Regions from separate parts of the Pseudomonas sp. GW821-FHT03C07 genome, predicted to be linked through region 2. Evidence: predicted binding sites of a transcription regulator. Region 2 holds the regulator's gene; the other holds the start of a gene.
The links. The regulator FliA, encoded in region 2, starts transcription of late flagellar genes. The targets are predictions, from matches to a motif close to CTAAAGTTTNNNNNNNNNNNGCCGNTAA.

Region 1: AC07VG_RS05235 (flagellar protein MotY) is a predicted target of FliA. The motif match lies at 5,523-5,550, and genes of this name have one in related genera.

The regions. Positions count from the first base shown of each region.
Region 1 is NZ_JBWKUQ010000002.1:436,737-444,347, reverse strand. Features, by position in the region: gene nth (endonuclease III) at 1-563, shown strand, start outside; gene AC07VG_RS05255 (PA3496 family putative envelope integrity protein) at 671-850, shown strand; gene AC07VG_RS05250 (response regulator transcription factor) at 1,043-1,669, opposite strand; gene AC07VG_RS05245 (hypothetical protein) at 2,571-3,113, shown strand; gene AC07VG_RS05240 (argininosuccinate synthase) at 3,178-4,395, opposite strand; gene AC07VG_RS05235 (flagellar protein MotY) at 4,525-5,457, opposite strand; gene pyrC (dihydroorotase) at 5,616-6,662, shown strand; gene rnt (ribonuclease T) at 6,659-7,336, shown strand; gene AC07VG_RS05220 (peroxiredoxin) at 7,412-7,611, opposite strand, start outside.
Region 2 is NZ_JBWKUQ010000003.1:98,837-106,447, forward strand. Features, by position in the region: gene AC07VG_RS06615 (chemotaxis protein CheA) at 1-1,506, opposite strand, end outside; gene AC07VG_RS06620 (protein phosphatase CheZ) at 1,521-2,309, opposite strand; gene AC07VG_RS06625 (chemotaxis response regulator CheY) at 2,332-2,703, opposite strand; gene fliA (RNA polymerase sigma factor FliA) at 2,876-3,616, opposite strand; gene fleN (flagellar synthesis regulator FleN) at 3,613-4,446, opposite strand; gene flhF (flagellar biosynthesis GTPase FlhF) at 4,568-5,896, opposite strand; gene flhA (flagellar biosynthesis protein FlhA) at 5,908-7,611, opposite strand, start outside.

The DNA of each region.
Region 1 (7,611 bases), on a different contig from region 2:
ACTCGACGCCCTTTGAGCTGTTGATCGCGGTGATTCTCTCCGCCCAGGCCACCGACGTCAGCGTGAACAAGGCGACTGCCAAGCTCTACCCCGTGGCCAACACCCCACAAGCCATTCACGCCCTCGGGGTCGAAGGGCTGTCGGCGTATATCAAGACCATCGGCCTGTTCAACAGCAAGGCCAAGAACGTGATCGAGACTTGTCGCTTGCTGGTGGAAAACCACGGCGGCGAGGTACCGCAAACCCGCGAAGCCCTGGAGGCCCTGCCCGGCGTCGGTCGCAAGACCGCCAACGTGGTGCTCAACACCGCGTTCCGACAACTGACCATGGCCGTCGACACGCATATTTTCCGGGTCAGCAACCGCACCGGCCTGGCGCCGGGCAAGGATGTGGTCGCGGTCGAGAAGCAGTTGATGAAATTCGTGCCCAAGCCTTACCTGCTCGACGCCCACCACTGGTTGATCCTGCACGGACGTTACGTCTGTCAGGCGCGCAAACCGCGTTGTGGCAGTTGTCGGATCGAAGACTTGTGCGAATACAAGGACAAGACCTCGGACGATTGAGCCACTATTGGTTTTATTGATAAAGCGATTGAAAAAATCTTTTTTACCGGGCCGGAAATTATCGATATAAGGGGCGCCAACGGCAGTCTTAGCCCGGAGTTATGTTTATGAGCACCGACAAAGAGCAATTGGACGTAGAAGACGACTTCATCGCTGCCGAAACAGAGGACAGCGAGCCCGTGGTTGAGGTCGCAAAAACCAACCTCAGCAAGCGCCGCACCATCGATAACCTGCTGGAAGAGCGTCGCCTGCAAAAGCAACTGGCAGACTATGATTTTGATTTGTAATTAATACACGCCCACTCAAAAGCCTCCTTTGCGGAGGCTTTTTGGTTTGTAGAGGTGTCGTTGTTATGCAGAGCATCGTCGATGCCATACCGCCGGCCCTCTCCTGCCGGCTGAATACCAGGGGGTTTCCTCGTCGTCCCCGCTTCCTTCCCCCTTCCGTCCGTTGCCAGGTAGCTGTCGCTAAAGGTTGTTTCAGACCAGGCCGTTGCGCTGCGCCAACTCGATCAGGTCAACCAGCGAGCGGGCGTTGAGCTTGAGCAATAACCGCGTTTTGTAGGTACTGACGGTCTTGTTGCTCAAAAACATGCCATCGGCAATTTCCTTGTTGCTCTTGCCCCTCGCCAATTGCTGCAACACCATCATTTCGCGGCCGGAGAGCCGATTGACCATATCGGCCTCACTGGCATTCCCCAGGCTGGAGCGCACCGTGTGCAACGCCTGGTTGGGGAAATAGCTGTAGCCGGAAAGCACCGCCTTGATGGCACTGAGCATTTCAGTCAGGTCCTGCTGCTTGCACACGTAACCCGCGGCACCAGCCTGCATGCAACGCATGGAAAAATGCCCGGGGGCCTGCGAGGTCAGCACCAGAACTTTGAAAGAAAGTCCCATAGACGTTAAACGGGCAATGACTTCCAGCCCGTCCAGCTTGGGAATCCCGATATCGAGTATAACAATGTCCGGCGCATGTTCCCGCGCCAACTGTAAAGCATCTACACCGTTATCCGTCTCCGCAATGACTTCGTAGCCATGACGTTCCATCAGCATACGTACAGCAAGACGAATGACGGGATGATCATCCACGATCAGCACTTTATTCATGGGCAAGTCCAATTTTCGCTGTTCGAATTTTCAGAGTCAGCACAATAGCCTAGTCATACCCTCCTGGGCATAGCGCCTCCACCGGGCAGTACCAGCCAAAGACATTCCCTACAAACAACAGAGATTCGCCCTACAAAAAAAGCACCATCATAAAAAGTGCAACTCCCTGGCGGATCGCCAACCGTCCGGGAGCCATACCGTCCATGATAAACATCCCACTCCCAGGGAATTTCATCTTGGCATCCGGCACAACGACATCACCTTGCTTCGCTTTGCCAGGTTCAAACATTAGAACGCCAGGTAATGGCCTGTCTAATGGATTTCTGCAACAAGAAATAATGGGCCCGCCCGCGGGCCGCCACCCGCGCCCGGACGCCATGACACAGGGCCTGGCGGCGCTCGCGGACGGGCGCCAAGGCGCCCACTGGTTGCCGCGAAAAACGCCGAAGAAATTGGCCATAAAACCGACGGCATACACATAAGTAAGGACGGTATTATCAAAAAGCTGTTTATGCTAATGCCAGGTCAGCGGAAACGTTTGACAACTTGCACGCACCCTCCGCCAGTGAATACACAGTCGGTGCTGAGTTGTGCCCTTTCGATAAACCCTGAACGGCAACATTAACAGCTGCGGCACCGCTCACTTTAAAATGCCAAGCCGCGACCGATAAAAAGAACAGGAAACGGACTACGCCCCGCCAAGAACGCTTACCTTCAACTCTACAATCACCGCCCTACAGTTAAACCCTCCGACTTGATCCTTTCTTTCCAGGCTGCAAACTCGATACTTGCTGACTCACTTCAAGACCTTCGAACACCACTCAATCGTTTATTCATCTCCCAACACCGAATGACATTAGCAAAGGTCTATCCTACGACTCGGACGAGCAGGTCATATATAATGAACGACCACACTTTCAAAAAGCATCTGATCCCGCACAAACCTCTGGATCTTGACCTCGATCTGGCCATTGACGACTTTCTCAAACGCGGCGGCACCATTGATCGCGTGCAAGGCGGCGTCTGCGACCAGGTTCCGCCGGACACTGGCGACCAAGCCATGGCGGCGGAAGAAGAGGAGCAGGAACGAACACGCAAAACCGAACTGCTGCGCGAGCTGATCACCAAGGGGGCGGGCATCTGCGCCCTGCAGTACTCGCTCAAGATGAACAAGAACGAGATAAAACGCATGGCGCGGGAAAACGGCCTGAAGATCGTTCAAAGCCGTTCGCTGCACATCACTCGGAAATACCGGACGGCGCACTCGACCAGCGCGGAGTTCGCGCAAGATGCCATTGCCGGACATGCCATGCACTATTGCGCGCTCGGTTACACCGCCATCGAGATTGCGCAAAAACTCGACTTGACCGTGCGCCAGGTCTGCGAACTGGGAAAAAACTACCGCTTCGAACTCAATCACCGCACCGACCACCAGGATGAATAATGCCGTCCCGGCGCCAAAAAAAAGCCCCGGCCAACAGGCCAGGGCTTTTCAGACAAACAACCGATCAGAACAACTTGCGACCCTTGTTCGCCGCAATGCGCATGCGCAGTGCATTGAGCTTGATGAAGCCGGCCGCGTCGGCCTGGTTGTAGGCGCCGCCGTCTTCTTCGAAGGTGGCGATGTTGGCATCGAACAACGACTCGTCGGACTTGCGCCCGGTGACGATCACGTTGCCCTTGTACAGTTTCAGGCGAACCACGCCATTCACGTGGGCCTGGGACGCATCGATCATCTGTTGCAGCATCAGACGCTCAGGGCTCCACCAGTAGCCGGTGTAGATCAGGCTGGCGTACTTGGGCATCAGCTCGTCTTTCAGGTGAGCGACTTCGCGGTCCAGGGTGATCGACTCGATGGCCCGGTGCGCACGCAGCATGATGGTGCCGCCTGGGGTTTCGTAGCAACCGCGGGACTTCATGCCCACATAGCGGTTCTCGACGATGTCCAGACGGCCGATGCCGTGTTCGCCGCCGATACGGTTCAGGGTCGCCAGCACGGTGGCTGGGGTCATTTCGACGCCGTCCAGTGCGACGATATCGCCGTTGCGGTAGGTCAGCTCCAGATACTGAGCCTTGTCAGGCGCGTTCTCCGGGGAGACGGTCCAACGCCACATGTCTTCTTCGTGCTCGGTCCAGGTGTCTTCCAGCACGCCGCCTTCATAGGAGATGTGCAGCAGGTTGGCATCCATCGAATACGGGGATTTTTTCTTGCCGTGACGTTCGATCGGGATGTTGTGCTTTTCAGCGTAATCCATCAGTTTTTCACGGGACAGCAGGTCCCATTCACGCCATGGCGCAATCACTTTCACGCCTGGCTTGAGGGCATAGGCACCCAGCTCGAAACGCACCTGGTCGTTACCTTTGCCGGTAGCGCCGTGGGAAATGGCGTCGGCACCGGTTTCGTTGGCGATTTCGATCAGGCGCTTGGCGATCAGCGGACGGGCGATGGAAGTGCCCAGCAGGTACTCGCCTTCGTAGACGGTATTGGCGCGGAACATCGGGAACACGAAATCGCGCACGAATTCTTCGCGCAGGTCGTCGATATAGATCTCTTTCACGCCCATGGCTTGCGCCTTGGCACGTGCTGGCTCGACCTCTTCACCCTGACCCAGGTCCGCGGTGAAGGTCACCACTTCACAGTTATAAGTATCCTGCAGCCACTTGAGGATCACCGAAGTGTCCAGGCCGCCGGAATACGCCAGAACGACCTTGTTTACGTCCGCCATGCCATCACTCCACCGGGTTGTACGGAAAGCCGTCGATTCTACCGCTCAAACCGGTGAATTTACAGAGGCGCGACAGCTTAGGACGGCAAAGCGACAGATAATGTCGACGCGGCGACGAAAACAGCCGCTTCAGGAGGTCTTCGCGGCATTCCCCGCGCTGGCCGTGGGCGCGGGAGCAGGAGCCGCGGGAGCCGGCGCGGACGCCTCGGCGACCGGGACACGCTCCAGATGGATATTGACCCGGCGATTCTTCGCCCGGTTGGCCGCACTGTTGTTCGGCACCAGCGGATAACGCTCACCGTGGAAACGCATGACGATGGCCGATTCGGGGATGCCGTTGGCCTTGAAGAAATCCATCACCGCCAGCGCCCGGCGCCGCGACAGGTCGCGGTTGGCCAGGCGATTGCCGGCATTGTCGGAATGCCCATCGAGTTCGATATGGTTGACGGTCGGATCGGCCTTCATGAACTCGAGCATCACCTGCAACTCGGCCTTGGCCTGGGCATCGAGGTCGACACCGGTGCCGGGAAAGCCGATCTGCGCCTGTTTCACTTGCTCGAAATTCTTCGGCAGCAGTTTCGCGGTGCACGCCTGGTAGTCGCTGTAGGCCTTGCTGAACTTCACCGGCAGCAGGCGTATTTCGGAAATACCGCCGTCGCGTGAATAATGCCGGACCAGCGGGCTGCGGCCTTCCATCAGGCCACTGACCAGGCGTCCGGCCTGGCCCTGGGAGCTGTTGAACAGCACATCGCCACTGCCGATCTGCACCGAGCCCAGGTTGATATCACCACGCCCCGGCTGCCACGGCGCCGCCGCCGCCAGCAAGGTCGCTGAACCGCCACCGAGCACGTGGTTGTAGGCTTTCAGGCGAAAGGTCACCTGCTCGCCGGCCCGGCGCACGAACTCACCGGCCCCGAAGTCGGTGATCGGCTGGCTCAGCCGACACTCGAACTTGTCCCCTTCCACCTTCCACTCGATGCTCTCCAGACGGGTCTGGAAAGTCATGGCCATGGCGGGCAGGCTGGCGAACATACTGAGCAAGGCTAAATAACGCTGGCGCACGGGAGGCTCCACTGAATGTCTACATCGTCAAGACAGGCATGCCGATTCCACGCCCTACCCCTGTGGTATCGGTTGGCCGTGGCAAAACTTGATAGCGAGTGCCTGAGGCTGTCTTTTCCGGTAGCATTCCCTTCAGTTCGACCCGCCTGGAATCCCCAATGTCCGACCGCCTGACCCTGCTGCGTCCCGACGACTGGCATATTCATCTTCGCGATGGTGCTGCGTTACCTCACACTGTCGCGGATGTTGCGCGCACCTTCGGCCGCGCCATCATCATGCCCAACCTGGTGCCACCGGTGCGCAACGCCGAGGAAGCCGACGCCTATCGCCAGCGCATTCTCGCTGCGCGTCCGGCCGGCAGCCGCTTCGAACCGTTGATGGTGCTCTACCTCACCGACCGGACCCAGCCCGAGGAAATCCGCGCCGCCAAGGCCAGCGGTTTTGTCCACGCCGCCAAGCTCTACCCGGCCGGCGCGACCACCAACTCGGACTCCGGCGTCACCAGCATCGACAAGATTTTCCCGGCCCTGGAAACCATGGCCGAAGTCGGCATGCCATTGCTGATCCATGGTGAAGTCACCCGTGGCGAGGTCGATGTGTTCGACCGCGAGAAACTTTTCATCGACGAGCATATGCGCCGTGTCGTCGAGCGTTTCCCGAGCCTGAAGGTGGTGTTCGAACACATCACCACGACGGATGCGGTGCAGTTTGTCAGCGAGGCCTCGGCCAACGTCGGCGCGACCATCACCGCCCATCACCTGCTGTATAACCGCAACCACATGCTGGTGGGCGGGATCCGCCCGCACTTCTACTGCCTGCCGATCCTCAAGCGCGGCACGCACCAGGAAGCCCTGCTGACGGCGGCGACCAGCGGCAATCCGAAGTTTTTCCTCGGCACCGACTCGGCGCCCCACGCCCAGCACGCCAAGGAAGCCGCCTGCGGTTGCGCCGGCTGCTACACCGCCTATGCCGCGATCGAGTTGTATGCCGAAGCCTTCGAACAGCGCAACGCGCTGGACAAGCTCGAAGGTTTCGCCAGCCTGCATGGCCCGCGTTTCTACGGCCTGCCGGCGAACACCGAACAGATCACCCTGGTCCGTGAAGAATGGACCGCCCCGACCAGCCTGCCATTCGGCGAGCTGTCAGTCATTCCGCTGCGCGCCGGTGAAAAACTGCGCTGGCGCCTGCTGGAGAAAACGCTGTGAGTGAAGAGCATTTCGACGACGAACAAGAAGGCAATGGCGGCGGTACCGGTTCCCGGCACCCGATGGCCGCACGCTTTCGTGGCTACCTGCCGGTTGTCGTCGATGTCGAGACCGGAGGTTTCAACGCCGCCACCGACGCCCTGCTGGAAATCGCCGCGACCACCATCGGCATGGACGAAAAAGGCTTTGTGTTCCCGGAGCACACCTACTTCTTCCGCGTCGAGCCGTTCGAAGGCGCCAATATCGAAGCCGCAGCCCTGGAGTTCACCGGGATCAAGCTCGATCACCCACTGCGCATGGCCGTCAGCGAAGAAGCCGCGCTGACCGACATTTTCCGTGGTGTGCGCAAGGCCCTGAAGGCCAACGGTTGCAAACGCGCGATCCTGGTCGGTCACAACAGCAGCTTCGACCTGGGCTTCCTCAACGCCGCCGTGGCGCGGCTGGACATGAAACGCAACCCGTTTCACCCGTTCTCCAGCTTCGACACCGCCACTCTCGCCGGCCTCGCCTACGGTCAGACCGTATTGGCCAAGGCCTGCCAGGCGGCCGATATCGACTTTGACGGACGCGAGGCCCACTCGGCCCGCTACGACACCGAGAAGACCGCCGAGCTGTTCTGCGGCATCGTCAACCGCTGGAAGCAAATGGGCGGCTGGGAAGACTACAACGACTGATTTCAGTCGACGGAAAAATCCCCGTGCATAAAAAAACCGGTCATGACGACCGGTTTTTTTATGGATGACGCTTAATTACAGCTGGGCAGCATTTTCGGTCAGGTACTTGGCAACGCCTGCTGGCGAAGCGTCCATGCCCTTGTCGCCTTTTTTCCAGTTGGCCGGGCAGACTTCGCCGTGCTCTTCGTGGAATTGCAGGGCGTCGACCAGACGAATCAGCTCTTCCATGTTACGACCCAACGGCAGGTCGTTGATGATCTGCGAGCGGACAACGC
Region 2 (7,611 bases):
CATGGCCTCGCGGTCGGCCGGTTCTTCGATACCGTGGTCGACCGAGTTGCGCACCAAGTGGACCAGCGGGTCGGCCAGGGCCTCCACCAGGTTCTTGTCGAGGTCGGTCTCTTCGCCCACCAGCTCCAGGTTGATCTCTTTCTTCAACTGCCGGGCCAGGTCGCGAACCAGGCGCGGGAAGCGGCCGAAAACTTTCTTGATCGGCTGCATGCGGGTTTTCATCACCGCGGTCTGCAGGTCGGCGGTCACCACGTCGAGGTTGGACACGGCCTTGGACATGGCCTCATCGCCACTGTTCAAGCCCAGGCGCACCAGGCGGTTACGCACCAGCACCAGTTCGCCGACCATGTTCATGATCTCGTCCAGACGCGCGGTATCGACCCGCACGGTGGTTTCCGCTTCGCTGGCGGCCGGCTTGTCACCAGCGGCGGCGGCAGGTGCCGGCGCGCGGGCCGGAGCCGGTGCAGCAGCCGGTGCCGGCGCGGCCTTGGCCGGGGCTGGCGTCGCCGCTGCCGGAGCAGGTGCCTTGGCGGCAGGCGCGGCAGCAGCGGCCGGTTTGGCCGCCACCGGCGTAGCCACCGCCGTGGTCGCGGCCACTTCGGTGAATTTGCCCTTGCCATGCAACTCGTCGAGCAGCGATTCGAATTCCTGGTCGGTGATCAGGTCACCGCTGGCGGCGCCTGTACTTTCAGCCGCCTGGGCCGAAGCCGCGGTGGTATCGAGCGCTTCGACCTTGAACGACCCCTTGCCATGCAACTGGTCCAGCAAAGCTTCGAATTCGTCGTCGGTAATATCGGTACTTTCCGGCGCACCGCTGGCGGCAGCTGGGGCTGCCGGCGAAGTCGGTGCCGCGACCGCATCCGGGGCGAACTGGCCCTTGCCGTGCAACTGGTCGAGCAGCGATTCGAACTCGGCATCAGTGATTTCATCGCCGCCAGCCTCGCCCGGCGCCGCCCCCACGGCCATGGCTTTTGGTGCCTCGGCTGCGGCCTTGACGCTGTTCAGGGAGTCGAGCAGCAATTCGAATTCATTGTCGGTGATGTCACCAGACTCGCTTTCAGCGACCGCTTCAGGCACCACGGCCTCGGCCACCGGCGCGGCCACGACTTCGGCAGCCGCCGGTTCCGCCAGACGCGCCAAGGCCGCCAGCAGTTCCGGGGTTGCCGCAGTGATCGGGCCACGTTCGCGCACTTCGCTGAACATGCCGTTCACCGCATCCAGCGCTTCCAGGACCACGTCCATCAGCTCCGAGTCGACACGTCGCTCACCCTTGCGCAGGATGTCGAACACGTTCTCGGCGATGTGACAGCACTCCACCAGCTCGTTGAGCTGGAGGAAGCCGGCGCCCCCTTTTACAGTGTGAAAACCGCGAAAGATTGCATTGAGCAGGTCCGCATCATCAGGCCGGCTTTCCAGCTCGACCAGTTGTTCGGACAGTTGCTCCAGAATCTCGCCGGCCTCAACCAGAAAATCCTGAAGGATCTCTTCATCGGCGCCGAAGCTCATGTGTTTGGGTGCTCCTAGAATCCAAGACTGGAAAGCAAATCGTCGACATCGTCCTGACCGGACATAACGTCTTCACGTTTATCGGCATGAATCTGCGGACCTACACCCTTGGCCAACTCATTTTGCGGATCTTTTTCGGCAAGGATGGCATCGTGATCATGCTCGATACCGGCAAAACGGTCGACCTGGCTGGCCATCAGCACCAGTTTGAGCAGGTTGCTTTCCACTTCGGTGACCATTTGGGTCACGCGCTTGATCACCTGACCGGTAAGGTCCTGGTAATCCTGGGCCAGCAGAATATCGTTCAGCTCGCTCGACACCGCGCGGGTTTCCTGCTCGCTGCGGGACAGGAACGTCTCGACCCGCCGCGCCAACTCGCGAAACTCCTGGGCACCGACTTCGCGCCGCATGAAACGGCTCCAGTCAGCGCCCAAGGCCTTGGCCTCCACGTTCAGGCCAGTGACCCTCGGGGTCGCACTCTCCACCAGGTCCATGGTGCGGTTGGCCGCGGCTTCCGTCAGCCTGACCACATAGGACAGGCGCTCGGTGGCGTCGGTGATCTGCGAGACTTCCTCGGCCTGCGGCATATGCGGGTCGATCTGGAAGTTGACAATAGCGCTGTGCAATTCGCGGGTGAGCTTGCCGACTTCCAGGTACAGGCCACGGTCACGGGTCTGATTCAGCTCATGGATCATTTGCACCGCGTCGCCAAATCGACCTTTTTCAAGGCTGTCGACCAGTTCGCGGGCATGTTTTTTCAGGGTTAGTTCAAAATCACCCAGTGAAGATTCGTTGTGCTCCATAGCGCCCCCGTGGTGGACTTCATCAGCCGATGCGTTCGAAGATTTTCTCGATCTTCTCTTTCAACGCCTGGGCCGTGAATGGTTTGACCACATAGCCGTTTACACCGGCCTGGGCAGCTTCGATGATCTGCTCGCGCTTGGCTTCGGCCGTGACCATCAACACCGGCAGGTGCTTGAGCTTTTCATCGGCACGCACGTGGCGCAGCAGATCGATGCCGGTCATGCCGGGCATGTTCCAGTCAGTGACCAGAAAGTCGATGCTACCGCTGTTGAGGACGGGAATCGCGGTAGTACCGTCGTCCGCCTCAACCGTGTTGGTGAACCCGAGGTCACGCAACAGGTTCTTGATGATCCGCCGCATCGTTGAAAAATCGTCAACGATGAGGATTTTCATGTTCTTGTCCAATTCGACCTCCAAGCAGTCTTAAACGCGTTCAGCACCTGGACGCGCTGTTCAATCAATTCGGCACAGCACTCAACGACTGCATGGAAACCTCATCCGGCCGAGTCTCCCACAGGGCGTCAAACGCCATGTCGGTCTCGTTCGCAGTGTTCCCGCACTGCCTTCAACGCGCTCGCCACTCCCCCAAACGCCCCCGCAAGCGGGCCGCGCACTGGCTGTGTAACTGGCTGACTCGCGATTCGCTGACCCCCAGCACCTCACCAATTTCCTTGAGGTTCAGCTCTTCGTCGTAGTACAGCGCCAACACCAGTCGCTCACGCTCCGGCAAATTGGCAATCGCATCCGCCAGCGCCGCCTGGAAGCGTTCATCTTCCAGATCGCGCGACGGTTCGAGATGAGCACTCGCGCCGTCCTCGTGCAGCCCTTCATGTTCGCCGTCCTGCAACAGGTCGTCGAAACTGAACAGGCGACTGCCCAAGGTATCGTTCAAAATCCCGTAATAATCGTCGAGACTCAATTGGAGTTCGGCTGCAACCTCGTGATCTTTAGCGTCACGGCCGGTTTTTGCTTCAATTGCACGAATTGCGTCACTGACCATGCGTGTATTGCGGTGCACCGAACGCGGTGCCCAGTCACCCTTGCGCACTTCATCAAGCATCGCGCCGCGGATACGGATGCCGGCATAGGTCTCGAAACTGGCACCTTTGCTCGCGTCGTACTTGGTCGAGACCTCCAGCAGACCGATCATCCCGGCCTGGATCAGATCCTCGACCTGAACGCTGGCCGGCAGTCGCGCCAGCAGGTGATAGGCAATACGTTTGACCAAAGGTGCGTAACGCTCGATCAGTTCATACTGGCTGTCACGTGACGACTTGGAATACATGCGATAGCCACTGGCAGTCATAGAACCGGTCCCGCACTCGTTTGATGCACCAGACGCTCGACGAAAAACTCCAGGTGCCCCCGAGGATTGGCAGGGAGCGGCCAGGTGTCGACCTTCTGCGCGATTGCCTTGAACGCCAAGGCGCATTTCGAACGGGGAAATGCCTCATAGACCGCGCGCTGCTTTTGCACGGCCTTGCGTACACACTCGTCATAAGGAACGGCGCCGACGTATTGTAGGGCCACATCCAGGAAACGATCCGTGACCTTGGTCAACTTGGCGAACAGGTTGCGGCCTTCCTGCGGGCTCTGGGCCATGTTGGCCAGTACGCGGAAGCGGTTCATGCCGTAGTCGCGGTTGAGCAGTTTGATCAAGGCGTAGGCGTCGGTGATCGAGGTCGGCTCGTCGCAGACCACCAGCAACACTTCCTGGGCCGCGCGGACGAAGCTGACCACCGACTCGCCAATACCCGCGGCCGTGTCGATCACCAGCACATCGAGGTTGTCGCCGATATCGCTGAATGCCTGGATCAGGCCGGCATGCTGCGCCGGGCTCAGGTGCACCATGCTCTGGGTCCCCGAGGCCGCCGGCACGATGCGAATCCCGCCCGGACCTTGCAACAGTACGTCGCGCAGTTCGCAGCGGCCCTCGACCACGTCGGCCAGGGTGCGTTTGGGGGTCAGGCCGAGCAGGACGTCGACATTCGCCAGCCCCAGATCCGCATCCAGCAGCATGACGCGCCGGCCAAGCTCAGCCAGCGCCAGGGACAAATTCACTGACACGTTGGTCTTCCCGACGCCACCTTTGCCGCCGGTCACCGCGATCACCTGTACGGGATGCATGCTGCCCATGTTCTCTTCTTACCTTGTCTTGCTTAGACGGAAGGCCACATAAGTGGCTGCGCGTTCACTTGTCGGAACAATGCGTGGCAGACCATCGATGTAGGTAATTTGCAACGTCTGAATACTCATCTCAGCCCACCCGCTTCGACGGGCTGTGGTAGATATCAGCGAACATATCGGCCATGGCTTCCTCGCTGGGTTCTTCCTGCATTTGCACACTGACCGCCCTGGACACCAGTTGATGCCGGCGTGGCAGGTGCAGATCATCCGGAATACGCGGCCCGTCGGTCAGATAGGCCACGGGCAGTTCGTGACTGATAGCCAGGCTCAGCACTTCGCCGAGGCTCGCCGTTTCATCCAGTTTAGTCAGGATGCAACCGGCCAGCCCGCAGCGTTTATAGCTGTGGTAGGCGGCCGTCAGCACCTGTTTCTGGCTGGTGGTAGCCAGGACCAGATAATTCTTCGCCTTGATCCCGCGTCCGGCCAGGCTTTCCAGTTGCATGCGCAACGCCGGGTCGCTGGCCTGCAGGCCGGCGGTATCGATCAGCACCACGCGTTTGCGCAGCAGCGGATCGAGGGCCTGGGCCAGGGACTGGCCCGGGTCGACATGGGTCACCGAGACATTGAGGATCCGCCCCAGGGTCTTGAGCTGCTCCTGGGCACCGATGCGGAAGCTGTCCATGCTCACCAGCGCGATGTTCTGCGCGCCGTACTTGAGCACGTAGCGCGCCGCCAGCTTGGCCAGCGTGGTGGTCTTGCCCATGCCGGCAGGACCGACCATGGCAATCACACCGCCCTCTTCCAGTGGCTCGATCTCGGGTGTGACAATCATCCGCGCCAGGTGCGCCAGCAGCATGCGCCAGGCCTGGCGTGGCTCGTCGATCCCGGTAACCAGTTCCAGCAGGTCGCGCGACAGCGGCCCGGACAGGCCGATGCGCTGCAGACGGCGCCAGAGGTTGGCCTGCTGCGGCTGACGGCCTTGCAACTGGTTCCAGGCCAGGGAGCCCAGCTGGACTTCCAGCAGCTCACGCAGGCCGTTGAGTTCCGAACGCATCGAGTCGAACACCCGCTGGTCCACCGCCGGGGCGTGCACCACAGGCGCTGGCGCCGGGCGCCGCGGCTCGTCGAAAGTCGGTTCGATCAGCGGCTCGGCGGCGGTCAGCGGCAGGCCGGCGAACAGTTGGCGATTGGTTGCGTTGTCGGTATCGCCGTCACTGCGCAAGCTCAGTTCGGCCTGGGCGGTGACGATACGCGACTGGGTCTTGCGCAGCTCGTCTTCGAGCTCCATGTTCGGCACCCGCGGCGACAGCGCCGAGAGCTTGTAGTCCAGGGCAGCCGTCAGCTCGACACCGCCCGCAATCCGGCGGTTGCCGATAATGGCCGCGTCCGAGCCCAGCTCATCACGCACGAGCTTCATGGCCTGACGCATATCGGCGGCGAAAAAACGCTTAACTTGCATAACCCACTACCTCAGCCGTTGGGCCCTACTGTCGCAACGATGGTCACTTGCTTGTTGTCCGGAATTTCCTGGTAGGCCAAGACATGCAAACTTGGCACCGCCAGTCGTCCAAACCGCGAAAGCATCGCGCGAACCGGTCCAGCTACCAGCAGGATCACCGGCTGCCCTTGCATTTCCTGGCGCTGGGCGGCGTCGATCAGCGAACGCTGGAGTTTCTCGGCCATGCTCGGTTCCAGAAGAACGCCTTCTTCCGAGCCTTGTCCGGCCTTCTGCAGACTATTGAGCAATATCTGTTCCAACCTGGGCTCCAAGGTGATCACAGGCAGCTCGGACTCAAGCCCCACAATGCTTTGGACGATTGCACGGGACAATCCGACGCGAACCGCGGCAACCATAGCGGCAGTATCTTGACTCTTGGAGGCATTGTTGGCGATCGCTTCGGCAATGCTGCGGATGTCGCGGACCGGCACGTGTTCGGCGAGCAAGGCCTGCAGCACCTTGAGCAGATGCGACAGGGAAATGATCCCCGGCACCAGCTCTTCGGCCAGCTTCGGCGAGCCCTTGGCCAGCAATTGCATGAGTTGCTGGACTTCCTCGTGGCCGATCAGCTCGCTGGAGTGCTTGTAGAGGATCTGGTTGAGGTGCGTCGCCACCACGGTGCTGGCGTCGACCACGGTGTACCCCAGGGACTGCGCCTGGGAACGCTGACTGACCTCGATCCAGACCGCCTCCAGACCAAAGGCCGGGTCCTTGGCGGTAATCCCGTTGAGCGGGCCGTAGACCTGGCCCGGATTGATCGCCAGCTCGCGATCCGGGTAAATCTCGGCCTCAGCCAGGGTCACCCCCATCAGGGTCAGGCGGTAGGCACTGGGTGCCAGGTCAAGGTTGTCACGAATATGCACAGTGGGCATCAGAAAGCCCAGGTCCTGGGAGAGCTTCTTGCGCACCCCCTTGATCCGCGCCAACAATTGCCCGCCCTGGTTGCGGTCCACCAGTGGAATCAGGCGATAACCGACTTCCAGGCCGATCATGTCGATGGGACTGACGTCGTCCCAGCCCAGCTCCTTGGTTTCCATGGTCCGTGCCGGCGATGGCAGCAGGTCCTGCTGGCGCTGGACTTCGGCCAGGGCCTGGACCTTGGCGACATTCTGTTTTTTCCAGAGCATATAAGCCATGCCGCCGGCCACGGCCGCCAGGCTGATAAAGGAAAAGTGCGGCATGCCCGGCACCAGGCCCATCACCGCCATCAGGCCGGCGGCGACTCCCAGGGCCTTGGGCGAGGCGAACATCTGCCGGCTGATCTGCTTGCCCATGTCTTCCGAACCGGAAGCCCGGGTCACCATGATCGCCGCGGCTGTGGATAACAACAGTGATGGCAATTGCGCCACCAAACCGTCACCGATGGTCAGCAAGGCGTAGACCTTGCCGGCGTCGGCAAAGCTCATGTGGTGCTGGAAGATCCCGACCGCCATGCCGCCGATCAGGTTGATGAACAGAATCAGCAGGCCGGCGACGGCGTCACCGCGGACGAATTTACTGGCACCGTCCATCGAACCGTAGAACTCGGCTTCCTGAGCGACTTCCAGGCGCCGCAGCTTGGCCTGTGGCTGATCGATCAGGCCGGCGTTGAGGTCGGCGTCGATCGCCATCTGCTTGCCGGGCATCGCATCGAGGGTGAAACGCGCGCTCACCTCGGAAATCCGTCCGGCACCCTT